2 regions of the Kocuria oxytropis genome follow, and region 1 is predicted to be linked to the other one. Evidence: predicted binding sites of a transcription regulator. Region 1 holds the regulator's gene; the other holds the start of a gene.
What was found. Region 1 encodes HspR, which represses chaperone genes until heat shock. Its sites were predicted from a motif close to AAGTTGAGTCNNNNNGACTCAACTT; they were not measured.
Positions count from the first base shown of each region.

Region 2: QYM41_RS04490 (Hsp20/alpha crystallin family protein) is a predicted target of HspR. The motif match lies at 4,121-4,145, and genes of this name have one in related genera.

Region 1 is NZ_JAVFXA010000001.1:50,431-58,116, reverse strand. Features, by position in the region: gene dnaK (molecular chaperone DnaK) at 299-2,155, shown strand; gene QYM41_RS00250 (nucleotide exchange factor GrpE) at 2,158-2,814, shown strand; gene QYM41_RS00245 (DnaJ C-terminal domain-containing protein) at 2,979-3,995, shown strand; gene QYM41_RS00240 (heat shock protein transcriptional repressor HspR) at 3,997-4,437, shown strand; gene QYM41_RS00235 (GNAT family N-acetyltransferase) at 4,459-4,953, opposite strand; gene trmB (tRNA (guanosine(46)-N7)-methyltransferase TrmB) at 4,950-5,741, opposite strand; gene QYM41_RS00225 (LOG family protein) at 5,746-6,390, opposite strand; gene QYM41_RS00220 (multidrug effflux MFS transporter) at 6,810-7,686, shown strand, end outside.
Region 2 is NZ_JAVFXA010000003.1:115,592-123,277, forward strand. Features, by position in the region: gene purH (bifunctional phosphoribosylaminoimidazolecarboxamide formyltransferase/IMP cyclohydrolase) at 1-1,005, shown strand, start outside; gene QYM41_RS04485 (NADP-dependent isocitrate dehydrogenase) at 1,165-3,387, opposite strand; gene QYM41_RS04490 (Hsp20/alpha crystallin family protein) at 3,576-4,088, opposite strand; gene QYM41_RS04495 (Gfo/Idh/MocA family protein) at 4,218-5,312, opposite strand; gene QYM41_RS04500 (TetR/AcrR family transcriptional regulator) at 5,495-6,076, shown strand; gene QYM41_RS04505 (gamma carbonic anhydrase family protein) at 6,163-6,699, opposite strand; gene QYM41_RS04510 (beta-phosphoglucomutase family hydrolase) at 6,735-7,686, opposite strand, start outside.

The sequences.
Region 1 (7,686 bases):
GCGGTGTCGTGTCGGCGTGCGTGAGTGGGCGTGCGGGGCGGACCGGAGGTGTCGATGAGGACCCGGCAGTCCGGGCGCAACAGTCCAGTCTACGGCACGGGGTCCGGGCGGCCGAAGGGGGAGTGGTGTCTCACACCCGGTGCGGCAGATAGCTTGAGTCGACAAGACTCAACTCAAGTTGACATCGACGGTGCACGTGGCAGACTTGAGTCAGGAAAACTCAAGACCTGAGACCTCCGGGACCCAACGGGGCCAGCACGGCCCGCCCGGTTCAGCTCGACCCGAAGGAGAACACTCCATGTCCCGTGCAGTAGGAATCGACCTCGGCACCACCAACTCCGTGGTGTCGGTGCTGGAGGGCGGCGAGCCCACCGTCATCGCCAACGCCGAGGGCAACCGGACCACGCCCTCCGTCGTCGCCTTCTCGAAGGACGGCGAGACCCTGGTGGGCGACATCGCCAAGCGCCAGGCCGTCACCAACGTGGAGCGCACCATCGCCTCCGTCAAGCGCCACATGGGCACCGGGTGGTCCACCGACATCGACGGCAAGAAGTACACGCCGCAGGAGATCTCGGCGCGCATCCTCATGAAGCTCAAGACCGACGCCGAGTCCTACCTGGGCGACAAGGTCACCGACGCCGTGATCACCGTCCCGGCGTACTTCAACGACGCCGAGCGCCAGGCCACCAAGGAGGCCGGTGAGATCGCCGGCATGAACGTGCTGCGCATCGTCAACGAGCCCACCGCCGCGGCGCTGGCCTACGGCCTGGAGAAGGGCAAGGAGGACGAGCTGATCCTCGTCTTCGACCTCGGCGGCGGCACCTTCGACGTCTCCCTGCTGGAGGTCGGCAAGGACGAGGACGACTTCTCCACCATTCAGGTCCGCGCCACCGCCGGTGACAACCGGCTCGGCGGCGACGACTGGGACCAGCGCGTGGTCGACTGGCTGCTGTCGCAGGTGAAGCAGAAGACCGGGGCGGACCTGTCCAAGGACAAGATCGCCCTGCAGCGCCTGAAGGAGACCGCGGAGCAGGCCAAGAAGGAGCTCTCCTCCGCGACGAGCACCAACATCTCCCTCCAGTACCTGTCCGTGACCCCCGAGGGGCCGGTGCACCTGGACGAGCGCCTCACCCGGGCGAAGTTCGAGGAGCTCACCCGCGACCTGCTCGAGCGCACCGAGAAGCCCTTCAAGGACGTCATCGCCGAGGCCGGCATCTCCGTGTCCGACATCGACCACGTGGTGCTGGTGGGCGGCTCGACCCGCATGCCCGCCGTCGCGGAGACCGTCCAGCGCCTGGCCGGCAAGGAGCCCAACAAGGGCGTGAACCCGGACGAGGTCGTCGCCGTCGGCGCGGCGATCCAGGCCGGCGTGCTCAAGGGCGACCGCAAGGACGTGCTGCTGATCGACGTGACGCCGCTGTCCCTGGGCATCGAGACCAAGGGCGGGGTGATGACCAAGCTCATCGAGCGCAACACGGCCATCCCCACGAAGCGGTCCGAGACCTTCACCACCGCCGAGGACAACCAGCCGTCGGTGTCGATCCAGGTCTTCCAGGGCGAGCGCCAGTTCACCCGGGACAACAAGAACCTGGGCACCTTCGAGCTGACCGGCATCGCCCCGGCCCCCCGCGGGATGCCGCAGATCGAGGTCACCTTCGACATCGACGCCAACGGCATCGTGCACGTCTCCGCGAAGGACAAGGGCACCGGCACCGAGCAGTCGATGACCATCACGGGCGGGTCCTCCCTGTCCAAGGAGGACATCGACCGCATGGTCAAGGACGCCGAGGCCAACGCCGAGGCGGACCGGGTGCGCCGGGAGGCCGCCGACCTGCGCAACAACGCGGAGCAGCAGGCCTACTCGGTCGACAAGCTGCTGAAGGACAACGACGAGAAGCTGCCCGCGGACGTGAAGTCCGAGGTGCAGGCCGACGTCGACGCCCTGAAGCAGGCGCTCGAGGGCGAGGACGACGACGCCGTGAAGACGGCCTACGACAAGCTGCAGCAGTCCCAGACCAAGCTCGGCGAGGCCCTCTACGCACAGTCCCAGGCCGAGGGTGCCGAGGGCGCCCCCGGTGCGGGTGCGACCGGCGCCCCCGGTGACGAGGACATCGTCGACGCCGAGGTCGTCGACGACGAGGACGAGAAGAAGTGAGCATGCCCGACCCCACGCCAGGACCCGACGAGAACGCGGCGGAGAACGGCCCCGGCAACGGTCCCGGGGACGCGGCCGCGCAGCCCGACGAGCACCGCTCGCAGGACTCCGGATCCGGCCCCCGCGAGGAGGCCGGGCCGGAGGGCCTGACGGTGGACGACATCCTCTCGACGCCCCAGTCGACCGACGCCGAGTCGGGGGACGCCGCCCCGTCGGCCGCGGAGGCGGCGGACTCCCCGTCGGCCGCCCTCGCGGAGGAGCGGCTCGAGGAGCTGCGCCGCCTGCAGGCCGAGTTCGTCAACTTCAAGCACCGCACGGCCCGCGAGAAGGAGCAGCTGCGGACCTTCGTGACGGGCGACCTCCTGCAGACGCTGTTGCCGGTGTTCGACGACATCGACGCGGCCCGGCAGGCGGGCGACCTCACGGACGGCCCGTTCGCGGCGATCGCGAACAAGCTCGAGGAGACCCTCGTGCGGCAGGGGCTCGTGCGGATCGGGGAGGTCGGGGAGAAGTTCGACCCGACCGTCCACGAGGCGGTCCTGCAGCAGCCCACCAGCGAGGTCGAGCCCGACCAGGTCTCGATGGTGCTCCGCTCCGGCTTCCGGATCGGCGAGCGCGTGGTGCGGCCCGCCCAGGTCGCCGTCGCGGTCGCAGAGTGAGGCCCGTCCCGGCCTGATCCGTGCGACGGCAGGGGAGGCCCGCCCCGCGGGCCTCCCCTGACCCGTCCTCCCGTCCCCGGCGCCGCGGCACCGGGGACCACCCCAGGACACCCACCGGGCCCTGTCCCGCAGGACCCCGACCGGCCCCACAGAAAGGAGGCGTCATGGCCAGCCAGGACTGGATCGACAAGGACTTCTACAGCATTCTCGGCGTCTCCAAGGACGCGTCCGCAGCCGACGTCAAGAAGGCGTACCGCAAGCTCGCCCGCCAGTACCACCCGGACCAGAACCCGGGCGACGCGGAGGCCGAGCAGCGGTTCAAGGACATCACGGAGGCGAACTCCGTGCTCTCCGACCCCGAGGAGCGCAAGCAGTACGACGCGATCCGCGCCATGGGCTCCGGTGCGCGCTTCACCGCCGGCGGCGCCGGCGGCGCGGGCGGCTCGGCGAACTTCGAGGACCTCTTCGGCGACATCTTCGGCGGGGGCGGCGGCGGCAGGCGCCGCCGCACGACGTACTCCACGGGCGGGCCGGGCGGCCAGCCCGGGTTCGAGGACCTGTTCGCGCAGTTCGGCGGTCAGACCGGGTACGGAGCCCCGGGCGGCTACGCCGGCTACCAGGGCCCGCCGGCGCGCGGGGAGGACATCCGCACGGAGACCACCATCCCGTTCCGTTCCTCCGTCCACGGCACCACGATCAAGCTGCGCCGCGGCAACGGCCAGGAGACCACGGTGCGGATCCCGGCCGGTGTGCGGGACGGGCAGAAGCTCAAGCTCGCCGGCAAGGGCCACTCCGGGCCCGGTGGACCCGGCGACCTCTACGTCACGGTCCACGTGAGCCCGCACGCCTTCTTCCGGCGGGTCGAGGGCACGGACGACGTCGAGGTCACCGTGCCGATCTCGTTCCCCGAGGCGGCGCTCGGCGCCACGGTCGAGGTGCCGGCGCTGGACGGCGGCACCGTGCGGCTCAAGGTGCCCGCCGGCACGTCCTCCGGCCGGCGCTTCCGCGTCAAGGGGCGCGGGTTCAGCACGGCCAAGGGCGCGGGGAACCTCATCGTGACGGTCGAGGTGCACGTTCCCGCCGACCTGGACGAGCGGGCCCAGGAGGCCGCCCGGGCCTTCGCCGAGGCGACCGCCGCCGAGGACCCGCGGGCCGGCCTGGCCGCGAAGGCGCGGGTGTGAGATGGCACTGGACGCCGACCAGCCGCTGTTCGTGATCTCCGTGGCCGCGGAGATCGCGGAGATGCACCCGCAGACCCTGCGCCAGTACGACCGGCTCGGTCTCGTCAAGCCGTCCCGCGCCCCGGGCCGGGCCCGGCGGTACTCCCAGCGGGACATCGAGAAGCTGCAGCAGATCCAGGTGCTCTCCCAGCAGGGCGTGTCCCTCGAGGGCATCCGGCGCATCCTGCAGCTGGAGAACCAGGTCGCGGCGCTGCGCTCGAGGGTGGCCGAGCTGTCCCGGGAGCTGGAGGAGGCCCGGGACCGGGCCGAGGAGTCCTCGCGGATCTTCGCCGCCGGTGTGGGCGGGGACGTGGTGCGCATGGCCCGCGGCGCCCGTCCCCGAGCCCGCAAGATCTCCCAGGCCGTGGTGCTCTACCGGCCACCTCGTACGCAGGACCGCTGACCGCCCGGTCCCCGGGCCGAGTCAGCGCAGGGGCTTCTCGAAGGCCACGTCGTACACCCCGCCCGGGTAGACCCGGGCCGGACCGGGCAGCACCACGTACCCGCTGCCGCGGTAGAGGGCGTAGGCCTCGGGCTGCCGGCTGCCCGTGGTGAGGCGGATCCGCCGGTAGCCCGCCGCGGCGGCGAGCCGCTCGAGCTCGGCGAGGACCCGCCGCGAGATCCCGCGCCGGCGGTGCTCCGGGGCGGTCCACACCCGCTTGAGCTCGGCGGTGTCGTCGTCGTGCCGGCGGAACGCGCCCCCGCCCACCGTCACGCCGTCCTCCAGCAGGAGCAGCAGGGCCCCGGCAGGAGCGGTGAAGTCCTCCACCGGGTGGTCCGCCATCTCCTCCGCGCCGATGGCGGGCCCGTAGCGCTCCACGTACTCGAGGTGCAGCCCCTGGAGCAGCGGCCGGGTGCGGGGATCGCCCGGGAGCACGACGACGAAGCCGTCCCGCTCCGGCCCGGGCCGCTCGTTCACGCCGTCCGGCGGTAGAGGAGGTCGCGCGGGACGCGGCCCGCCTCCTGCGCCTTGCGCTCGAAGCTCGTGAGGATCCGTCCCTCCCAGCGGGGGGCCCAGCCGGTGTCCGGGTGCTCGTCGTCGGCGAGCGGGCCCGGGTGGACGTTCTCGAAGTGCGGGGACGCGTCCAGGACCTCCCGCATGACCAGGGCGTACTCCTGCCAGTCCGTGGCGAGCCGCCACAGCCCGCCGGGCGCCAGCACCCGGGCGGCGAGCTCGGCGAACGCGGGGGAGACCAGGCGCCGCTTGTGGTGGCGGGTCTTGTGCCAGGGATCCGGGAAGAACACCCACAGCTCGTCGACCGAGCCCGGAGCGAGCATGTGCTCCAGGACCTCGGGCGCGTTGGCCTGCACCACCCGGACGTTGTCGACGCCGGCCTGGCCCGCCTTGAGGAGCAGGTCCGCGATCCCGGGCTTGTACACCTCGACCGCGAGGTAGTTCCGCCCGGGGTCCTGGGCGGCGGCGTGCACGACCGCCTCGCCGAGCCCCGAGCCGACCTCCACGACCAGGGGGGCCTCGCGGCCGAAAGCCGCGGCCGCGTCGAACTCGTGATCGGGGTGCACGGAGGTGTCGGTGCGCACCCGCGGGATGTCGAGCACCCGCGTGGGCGCCCAGTCGTCCCAGGCCTTCTGACGCCGGGCGGTGAGGCGGTCGCCGCGGCGCACGAAGGAGTACGGCCGGCGGTGGAACTCCTCGGGGACGGGACCCTGCGGGGTGCCCTCTGCGGGGGAAGGGGTGTGCTCGCTCATCGCCCTACATCCTAGGCGCAGGGTCGGTGGTCGCGGGGCCGGTGGGGGCAGGACCGGTGGTCGCGGGGCCGGTGGGGGCAAGGCCGGTGGTTCGGTGACGGCGGCGCGGGGGCTCCCACGCCGCGAACCGGGCGAGCAGCTCGTCCGCGTCCTGGGCCACCACGGCGGCGTTCCGGTGCTCGGGCGGCACCAGCCCGGCGGCGGACATCGTCGCCACGGCGTCCAGCAGAGGCTGCCAGTAACCGGCCACGTCGAGGAAGCCGACCGGCTTGGCGTGCACTCCCAGCTGCAGCCAGGTCCAGGCCTCGAAGATCTCCTCGAGGGTGCCCAGCCCGCCGGGCAGGGCCACGAACCCGTCCGCGAGCGCGGCCATCTCCGCCTTGCGCTCGTGCATCGTCCGAACGATCCGCAGCTCGGTGAGGCCGGGGTGGGCGGTCTCGTCGTCGACGAGGGACTGCGGCATGACCCCGACCACCTCACCCCCGGCGGCCAGGGCGGCGTCGGCCACGACACCCATCAGTCCCACGTGGCCGCCGCCGAAGACGATGCCCACGTCCCGGCGGGCGAGAGCGGTGGCGAAAGCCCGGGCCGCCTCGGCGAACAGGGGGTTGGAACCGAGGGAGGCCCCGGTGTACACGGCGAGTCTCATGGGGACATTGTCGCCCCCTTGGACGCCGGTGTCCGTGCGGGGGCGGATGCAGGAGCGGCTGCCAACGTCCGCGCGGACACCGGTGCCCGTGCGTCTGCTGTCGTCCGCCCGACTGCGGGTGTCCGTGGGTCCGCCGTCGTCCGCGCGGCTGCCGGTGTCCGTGGGTCCGCCGTCGTCCGCGCGGCTGCCGGTGTCCGTGGGTCCGCCGTCGTCCGCGCGGCTGCCGGTGTCCGTGGGTCCGCCGTCGTCCGCGCGGCTGCCGGTGTCCGTGGGTCCGCCGTCGTCCGCGCGGCTGCCGGTGTCCGTGGGTCCGCCGTCGTCCGCGCGGCTGCCGGTGTCCGTGGGTCCGCCGTCGCCCGCGCGGGTGCGGCGTCGATAGCATGAGTCGCGCCCTGCAGACATCCGCCGAAGGACCTCCCGTGAGCTCACCGCCGCCCCACGACGCCGTTCGCTCCCGATTGCGCCTCTCCGGCGGCCGGGACCGGGTGGTGCTGGTGGCGGCGCTGGGGATCCTCAGTGCCGTGAGCCCGATGGCGACGGACATGTACCTGGCATCGATGCCCGCGATGGCCGGACATTTCGGGGCCTCGGCCTCCGCGGTGCAGCTGACGCTGACCACGTACATGGTCGGCATGGCCGTGGGTCAGTTTCTGCTGGGGCCGGTGTCCGACGTGCTCGGCCGGCACCGGCTCATGGTGGCCGGCAACGCGCTGTTCCTGCTCAGCTCCGTCGCCGTGGTCCTGGCCCCGGACATCGGGACGGTGCTGGTCCTGCGGGCGGTCCAGGGTCTCGCCGGGGCGGCCGGCGTGGTGATCGCCCGGGCCGTGGTCTCGGACATCTCCTCCGGCCGCGGTGCCGCCAAGCTGTTCTCGATCCTCGCGACCATCACCTCTCTCGCGCCGGTGGTGGCCCCACTGCTGGGCGGGGTGATCGCCACAGTGGCCCCGTGGCAGACGGTGTTCTGGGCGCTCGCGGGGTTCGGGTTGCTCATGCTGGCGTGCTCCGTGCTCGTGGTGCCCGAGACCCTGCCCCCGCACCGCCGGCACCGCGGCGGGGTCGGTGCGGTCGTCACCGGGTCCTGGCGGGTGCTGCGCACCCCCTCCTTCATGGCCTACGCCCTGACCTTCGGACTCGCGTTCGGCGCACTGTTCTCCTACATCTCCGCGTCCTCCTTCGTGCTGCAGAACGTGCTCGGCTACTCGGCCCTCGGCTACTCCGTGGTCTTCGCCGTCAACGCGGGCGGCTCGATCCTGGGGGCGGTCGTCAACACCCGTCTGGTCGACCGGCTCGAGCCCG
Region 2 (7,686 bases), on a different contig from region 1:
CGGGACGAGGACGCCAACTTCTGGCCCCCCTACGCCGGCCTGGCCCTGCAGCGCTCGGCCGCGCTGCGCTACGGCGAGAACCCGCACCAGAAGGGCGCGCTCTACGTGGACGAGGCCGCGACCCCCGGCATCGCCCAGGCCGACCAGCTGCACGGCAAGGAGATGTCCTACAACAACTACGTGGACGCCGACGCCGCGCTGCGCGCCGCCTACGACTTCGACGAGCCGGCCGTGGCGGTCGTCAAGCACAACAACCCGTGCGGCCTGGCCGTGGCGACTCCCGGCGCGGAGGACCCGATCGCCGACGCCCACCGCAAGGCCCACGCGTGCGACCCGCTCTCCGCCTACGGCGGCGTGATCGCCGCCAACCGGACCGTGACCCGGGCCATGGCCGAGACCGTGCGGGACATCTTCACCGAGGTCGTCGTGGCCCCCGGCTACGAGCCCGAGGCCCTGGAGATCCTGCAGGCCAAGAAGAACATCCGCCTGCTCGAGCTGCCCGAGGGCTTCGAGCGCGACGTCCTCGAGTACCGCCAGGTCTCCGGCGGCGCGCTGCTGCAGGTCTCGGACCGCCTCGACGCCCCCGGCGACGACCCCGCCGGGTGGACCCTCGCGGCCGGCGCCCCGGCGGACGAGCAGACCCTCGCCGACCTCGCCTTCGCGTGGAAGGCCCTGCGCGCCGTGAAGTCCAACGCGATCCTGCTCGCCGACCACGGCGCGTCCGTGGGCATCGGCATGGGGCAGGTCAACCGCGTGGACTCCTGCCGCCTGTCCGTGGAGCGGGCCAACGCCCTCGGCGCGGACGGCGCCGAGCGTGCGCGCGGCGCCGTCGCGGCCTCGGACGCGTTCTTCCCGTTCCCGGACGGTCTGCAGGTGCTCCTGGACGCCGGGGTGCGGGCCGTGGTCCAGCCCGGCGGCTCCATCCGGGACGAGGAGGTCGTGGCCGCGGCCGAGGCCGCCGGCGTGACGATGTACGTCACCGGGGCGCGGCACTTCTTCCACTGACCCGCCTCTGCGGCGGCCCGGCGCACCGTCTCGGCGCACCGAGTCAGCGCACCGGCGCAGCCGCCCGGCACACGGCAGCGGCCGCACCCCCCGGAGGGGGTGCGGCCGCTGCCGTGTCCGCTGCCCGAGCGATCGGCCCGCGCAGCGCATCCGCTCAGCTCACGCGCTGAGCGAGGAGAGGACCCGGTTGAAGGTCTCCGAGGGGCGCATCACCGAGAACGTCTTGGCGTCGTCCGGGCGGTAGTAGCCGCCGATGTCGGCGGGCCGGCCCTGCACCGAGAGCAGCTCCTCGTTGATGGCGTCCTCGTTCTCGGCCAGCTGCTCCGCCACGGAGGCGAAGGCCTGGGCGAGCTCGGTGTCCTCGTCCTGGCGCGCCAGCTCCTGGGCCCAGTACAGGGCCAGGTAGAAGTGGCTGCCGCGGTTGTCGATCTCGCCGACCTTGCGGCTGGGGGACTTGTTCTCCTCCAGGAACGTGCCCGTGGCCCGGTCGAGGGTCTCGCCGAGGATCCGGGCGCGCTCGTTGTCCGCCGTGGTGGCCAGGTGGTCGAGGCTCGCGGCGAGGGCGAGGAACTCGCCCAGGCTGTCCCAGCGCAGGTGGTTCTCCTCGACCAGCTGCTGGACGTGCTTCGGCGCGGACCCGCCGGCGCCCGTCTCGAACAGCCCGCCGCCGTTGATGAGGGGGACCACCGAGAGCATCTTCGCGGAGGTGCCCAGCTCCAGGATCGGGAACAGGTCCGTCAGGTAGTCGCGCAGCACGTTGCCGGTGACCGAGATGGTGTCCTCGCCGCGGCGGATCCGCTCGATCGAGAACGCGGTGGCCTCCTCGGGGGACATGATCTCGATCTGCAGCCCCTCGGTGTCGTGCTCGGTGAGGTACTCCTCGACCTTGGCGATGAGGTTGGTGTCGTGGGCGCGGGTGCGGTCCAGCCAGAACACGGCCGGCGTGGCGGAGGCCCGGGCGCGCGTCACGGCGAGCTTGACCCAGTCCCGGATGGCGACGTCCTTGGTCTGGCACGCGCGCCAGATGTCGCCGGGGGAGACCTCGTGCTCGATGAGCACGGTGCCCGAGGAGTCGACGACCTGGACGGTGCCCGCGGCGGGGATCTCGAAGGTCTTGTCGTGGGAGCCGTACTCCTCGGCCTTCATCGCCATGAGGCCCACGTTCGGCACCGAGCCCATCGTGGTCGGGTCGAACGCGCCGTGGGCGCGGCAGTCGTCGATGACCACCTGGTAGACCCCGGCGTAGGAGCTGTCCGGCAGCACCGCGAGGGTGTCGGCCTCCTCGCCCTCGGGGCCCCACATGTGCCCCGAGGTGCGGATCATGGCGGGCATCGAGGCGTCGACGATGACGTCGGAGGGCACGTGCAGGTTGGTGATGCCCTTGTCGGAGTTCACCATGGCGAGCTTCGGGCCCTCGGCGAGACCCTTGTCGATCGCGGCCCGCACGTCGTCGCGCACGTCGGCCGGCAGGGCGTCGAGGCCGTTGAGGATCGCGGCGAGCCCGTTGTCGGAGCTCAGCCCGGCCTCCTCGAGGGCCGCGCCGTGGGCGGCGAAGAGCTCGGGGAAGAACGCCTCGATGACGTGGCCGAAGATGATGGGGTCGGAGACCTTCATCATGGTGGCCTTCAGGTGCACCGAGAACAGCACGTCCTCCCGCTTGGCGCGCTCGACCTGCTCCGCGAGGAACGCGTCCAGGGCCGCGGCACGCATCACGGTGCCGTCGACGACCTCGCCGGCCAGCACGGGCACGGACTCCTTGAGCACCGTGGTGGTGCCGTCCTCGCCGACCAGCCGGATCGTCAGGACGTCGTCGTCCTCCATGACCACGGACTTCTCGTTGTCGCGGAAGTCGTCCCGGCCCATCGTGGCGACGTTGGTCCGCGACTCCGAGGTCCACTCGCCCATGCGGTGCGGGTTCTTGCGGACGTAGTTCTTCACGGAGGCGGGGGCGCGGCGGTCCGAGTTGCCCTCGCGCAGCACGGGGTTGACCGCCGAGCCCTTGACCTTGTCGTAGCGGGCCCGGGTGTCCTTCTCCTCCTCGGAGCGCGGCTCGTCCGGGTAGTCCGGGAGGTCCACGCCCTGCTCCTGCAGCTCCTTCACCGCGGCCTTGAGCTGCGGGACGGAGGCGGAGATGTTGGGCAGCTTGATGATGTTGGCCTCGGGCTTCTTGGCCAGCTCCCCGAGCTCCGCGAGGGCGTCGGCCACCCGCTGGTCCTCGGGCAGGCGGTCCTCGAACGCGGCGAGGATGCGCCCGGCGAGGGAGATGTCGCGGGTCTCCACCTCGACGCCGGCGGTCGAGGCGTAGGCCTCGATGATCGGCTTGAACGAGTAGGTGGCGAGCAGGGGCGCCTCGTCGGTGCGGGTGTAGATGATCTTGGCCATGTGCGGGCAGTCTCCCAGGATGTCGTCGGATCGGTGGTGGTGCTTCCTGGTGCCAAGATACCCGAGGCGGTGGCCCGCCCGCTGTCGGGGCGGTGGCCGGGGGCGGGCCGGGCACGACGGCGGGCCCGCTCCCGGGGCGGGAGCGGGCCCGGTGCCGTGGCCTGCCGGCGGGCGGTGGCCCGTCGGCCTCAGCCCTCCGTGGACTGGGTGGAGTCGGTCCCGTTGACGAGCTCGCCCTCGCCGATCACGCGGTCGCCGGAGCCCTCCCGGCCCTCGCCCAGGGCCTGCTGATCGCCCTGGCCGGAGACCACCTGGATCTTGCGCGGCTTGGCCTGCGCGGAGACGGGGATCGTCACCGTGAGCACGCCGTTGTCGTAGTTCGCGGCGATGCCCTGGATGTCGATGCCCTGGCCCAGGTTGAGCTGGCGCACGAACGAGGAGCTCTGCCGCTCCCGGGTGATCCACTGCACGTCCTGGACCTCGGGCAGCTTGCGCTCGGCCCGGATGGTCAGCAGCTGGCCGTCGACGTCGACGTCGACGCTCTCGGGGTCGATGCCGGGCAGGTCCGCCCGCAGGATGTACTGGTCGCCGTCCCGGTACAGGTCCATGGGCATCTCGCGCAGGCCCTGGCGGGCGAACAGCGAGGCGGCGAGACGGTCGAAATCGTTGAACGGGGTGAACATGGTGGCCACGCCAATCATCTCCTCAACAGATGAGCAATGTCTCCGACATTTAGTTGAGTCCGATCAACTCAACTGTGTTCCATGATAGGTCCGTGTCCGGGTGTCTTCAACAGCTCTGCGGGCGCATCGCCCAGGGCGAACCGCCCGTCAGCGGGCGTCGTGGGGATAGCGCACGCCGATCCGCTCCCGCACCCGGTCGAAGAGCTCCGCGAGCTCGAGGGAGTCGGCCCACGGGACGACCGGGGACTCGAGCAGGCCCTGCTGCACGCAGCGCGTGGCCTCGCGCATCTCGCCGACGTACCCCGCGCCCGGCACGTCCACGTGCTCCACCACGGGCGCGGCCCCGCCGCGGGCGCCCGCGGCGGTCTGGAGCACCAGGGTGGTGGGGCAGTTGATCCGGCCGTCGACGCGCAGCCAGCCCTCCGTGCCGCTGATCGTCACCTGGTGGGGGACCGTGGCGGAGAGGGTGCCGCTCACGTGGGCCCGGCCGTGCCCGTAGTCCAGGGTCAGGGCGGTGTCCACGTCCACGTCCGTGGCGCCGAGCTCGGCGCGGGCGCTCCAGCGCTCCGGGGCCCCCAGCACGGCCGAGGTCCAGGTCAGGGGGTAGACCATCATGTCGAGCAGGACCCCGCCGCCGTCGGCCCGCCGGAACAGCCGGTGCTCCGGGTCCAGGGCCCGGTGCATGCCGATGGACCCCTCGACCGAGCGCACGCGGCCCAGCCGGCCCTCCCGCACCCAGCGCATCGCGGTGCGGAAGCCGGGGGTCGCGCGGGTCCAGACCGCCTCCATCAGGAAGACGCCGTGCTCGCGGGCCATGCGGACGAGGTCCCGCACCTCCGCCGCGGTCATGGCGAGCGCCTTCTCGCACACCACGTGCTTGCCCGCCCGCAGCAGCGCCGAGACGTCCCGGTGGTGGTAGCCGTGCGGGGTGGCCACGTAGACGATCTCCACCTCCGGGTCGGCCGCGAGACGGTCCAGGCCGGTGGTCGTGGCCGTGCTGCCGTAGGCCCGCTCCACCCCGTGCCGCCGGGCGAAGTCCTGGGCGCGCTCCTGGTCCCGGGAGCTCACGGCCACGAGCCGGGCGTCGGGCAGCGCCGCGATGTCCGGGACCACCTTCTCCGCGATGTCCGCAGTGCTGACCACGCCCCAGCCGAGCGTGCGGCCCGTCGCGGTGCCGGGGTCGTCCAGGTGGGCGGCGTCGAGGGAGGCGTGGACGAAGGGGCTGAGCGTCTGGGCGGGCATGGGCGCATTCTGCCACGCCGGTCCGGTCGTGCCGGCGGGCCTGGCGTGCTGCCGGGCCGCTGCCGTGCTGCCGGGCCGGTCGTGCCGGCGGGCCTGTCGTGCTGCCGGGCCGGCCGTGTCGCCGGGCCGGGGCGCCGATCGAACGACCGTTCTGGGCGCGGCCCGTGGCCTAGGATGGGGGCGTGCCCCGGGTGAGCCAGCAGTACAAGGACGAGCGCCGCCGCGAGATCGTGGCCGCGGCCGCCGAGTGCTTCCTCGAGCACGGCTTCGACGGGGCGTCGATGCACCGCATCATCGCCGCCACCGGGCTCAGCGCGGGGGCACTGTACAACCACTTCCCGAGCAAGCAGGAGCTGGTGGCCGCCACCGCGCGCGCCGCGCTGGACCGGGTCCTGGCGGCCGCCGAGGAGGAGCGCGGCACCGACCCCGCGGCGTGGGTCGAGGGGCTGCTCGAGCGTCTGGCCGCGGATCACGGCAGCACCCGGCTCCTGCTCATCACGTGGGGCGGGGCGGTGAGCGACCCCGATCTGGCCGCGCTGGCCGGCGAGCACCTGGGGCTCGTGCGGGACCGGGTGGAGGAGCGCTACGGGCGGTGGGCGGTCGAGGAGCTGGGGCTCGACCCGGTCGCGGCCCGGGACTGGGCCGCGATGTTTGCCCAGGCCATCCTCTCGGTGCTGCAGGGCTGGGTGGTGCAGTCGTGCCTGCTGCCCGGCTTCGATCACGCCGCCTACCTGGACTATGCCCGCACCCTCGCGGCGCAGTGACCGGACGCGGCGACCGGACGCGGTGACCGGGTGAGGTGACCTGTCACGGCCGCCGGGCGCGGTCCGCGTCCCCGGCCCGTGCCGGCTCAGGCCGTGAGCCGGCGGTGCTCGGCCGAGAGCTGCACGTAGGTCCGCGCGTTGGCCCGCACCGACTCCTGCTCGTCCGGGGTCAGCTCGCGCCGGACCCTGGCCGGCACCCCGGCCACGAGGGACCGGGGCGGGACCACGGTGTCCTCCAGGACGACCGCGCCCGCGGCCACCAGCGAGCCGGTGCCGATCACCGCGCCGTTCAGGACGGTCGCGTTCATCCCGATCAGGACCTCGTCCTGCACGGTGCAGCCGTGCACCACGGCGCCGTGGCCCACGCTCACGTCCGCGCCGATCGTGCACGGGTGGCCCGGATCGGTGTGGACCACCACGTTGTCCTGCAGGTTGGAGCGCGCGCCCAGCCGCACGGGGGAGCGGTCCCCGCGCACCACGGCGCCGTAGAACACCCCGGAGCCGGGGCCCAGCTCCACGTCGCCCACGACCGCGGCGGTCGGGGCCACGAAGGCCGTGGGGTCGATCCGGGGCTCGTGCCCGTCGTACGGGAGGACCAGGCCGGGCGTCGTCGGGTGTGCCATTGGCCCAGCCTAGCGGCGGGACCGCACCCCGCGGCTCAGACGCCCTGCCGGGTCACGGCCGGCCGCGCCGAGCGCCGCAGACCGTGCTGGAGGGCCACCCGGATCTTCTGCCCGCCCTTGAGCACGTACTCCGCGCCGTGCACGTGGATCGTCACGTCCTGCGCGCGGCGGGAGGAGCCCTCGAGCTCCAGGACGTGGTGGTCGATGCAGACCCGGATCACCTGACCGCGGTAGAGCACGGTGAACGAGACCGACTCCAGCTGGCTGGGCAGGGACGGGTCGAACTCGAGCCATCCGCCCCGCACGCGCAGCCCCGCGTAGGCGCGGGTCACGACGTCGACCGAGCCGGCCATGGCGCCCAGGTGGATGCCCTCGCCCGTGGTCCCGCCCTGGGTGTCGTCCAGGTCCACCAGCAGGGCGTCCTGGAACGAGGACCAGGACCGGTCCGGGTGCAGCCACGCGAGCACCGAGGCGTTGACCACCCGGGAGAGGGAGGACCCGTGCGAGGACCGCGCGATGTAGAAGTCGACGGTGCGCTCGATGGCGGCGTGGTCCACCTCGTAGCCCATCCGGCCGAGCTCCTCGACGAGACCGTCGGGACCGAAGAGGTAGACCAGCATGATCGTGTCGGCCTGCTTGGCCAGCTTGTAGTTGTTGGTCATGTCGCCCTCGTTCTCCAGCAGGAGGTCGAGGCGGCCGATGTTGCGGTACTTGGTCCGGTAGTACTCCCAGTCCAGCTCGTCGAGGTCGTCGTAGCCGTGGAACTGGCTGATGGTGCCGTCCGCGTTGAACGGCACGAACATCCGCTCGGCCATCTGCTGCCAGGTCCCGACCTCCTCGGCCGAGAGGTCGAAGCGGGCCGAGAGCTCCTCGCGCTGGTGCTCCACCATGTCGTGGAAGATGTGCGCGCTGTGCCGGAACAGCCAGGCCGCCAGCACGTTCGTGTAGGCGTTGTCCTTCAGCCCGCCGCCGTGCTGGCCCCGGGGG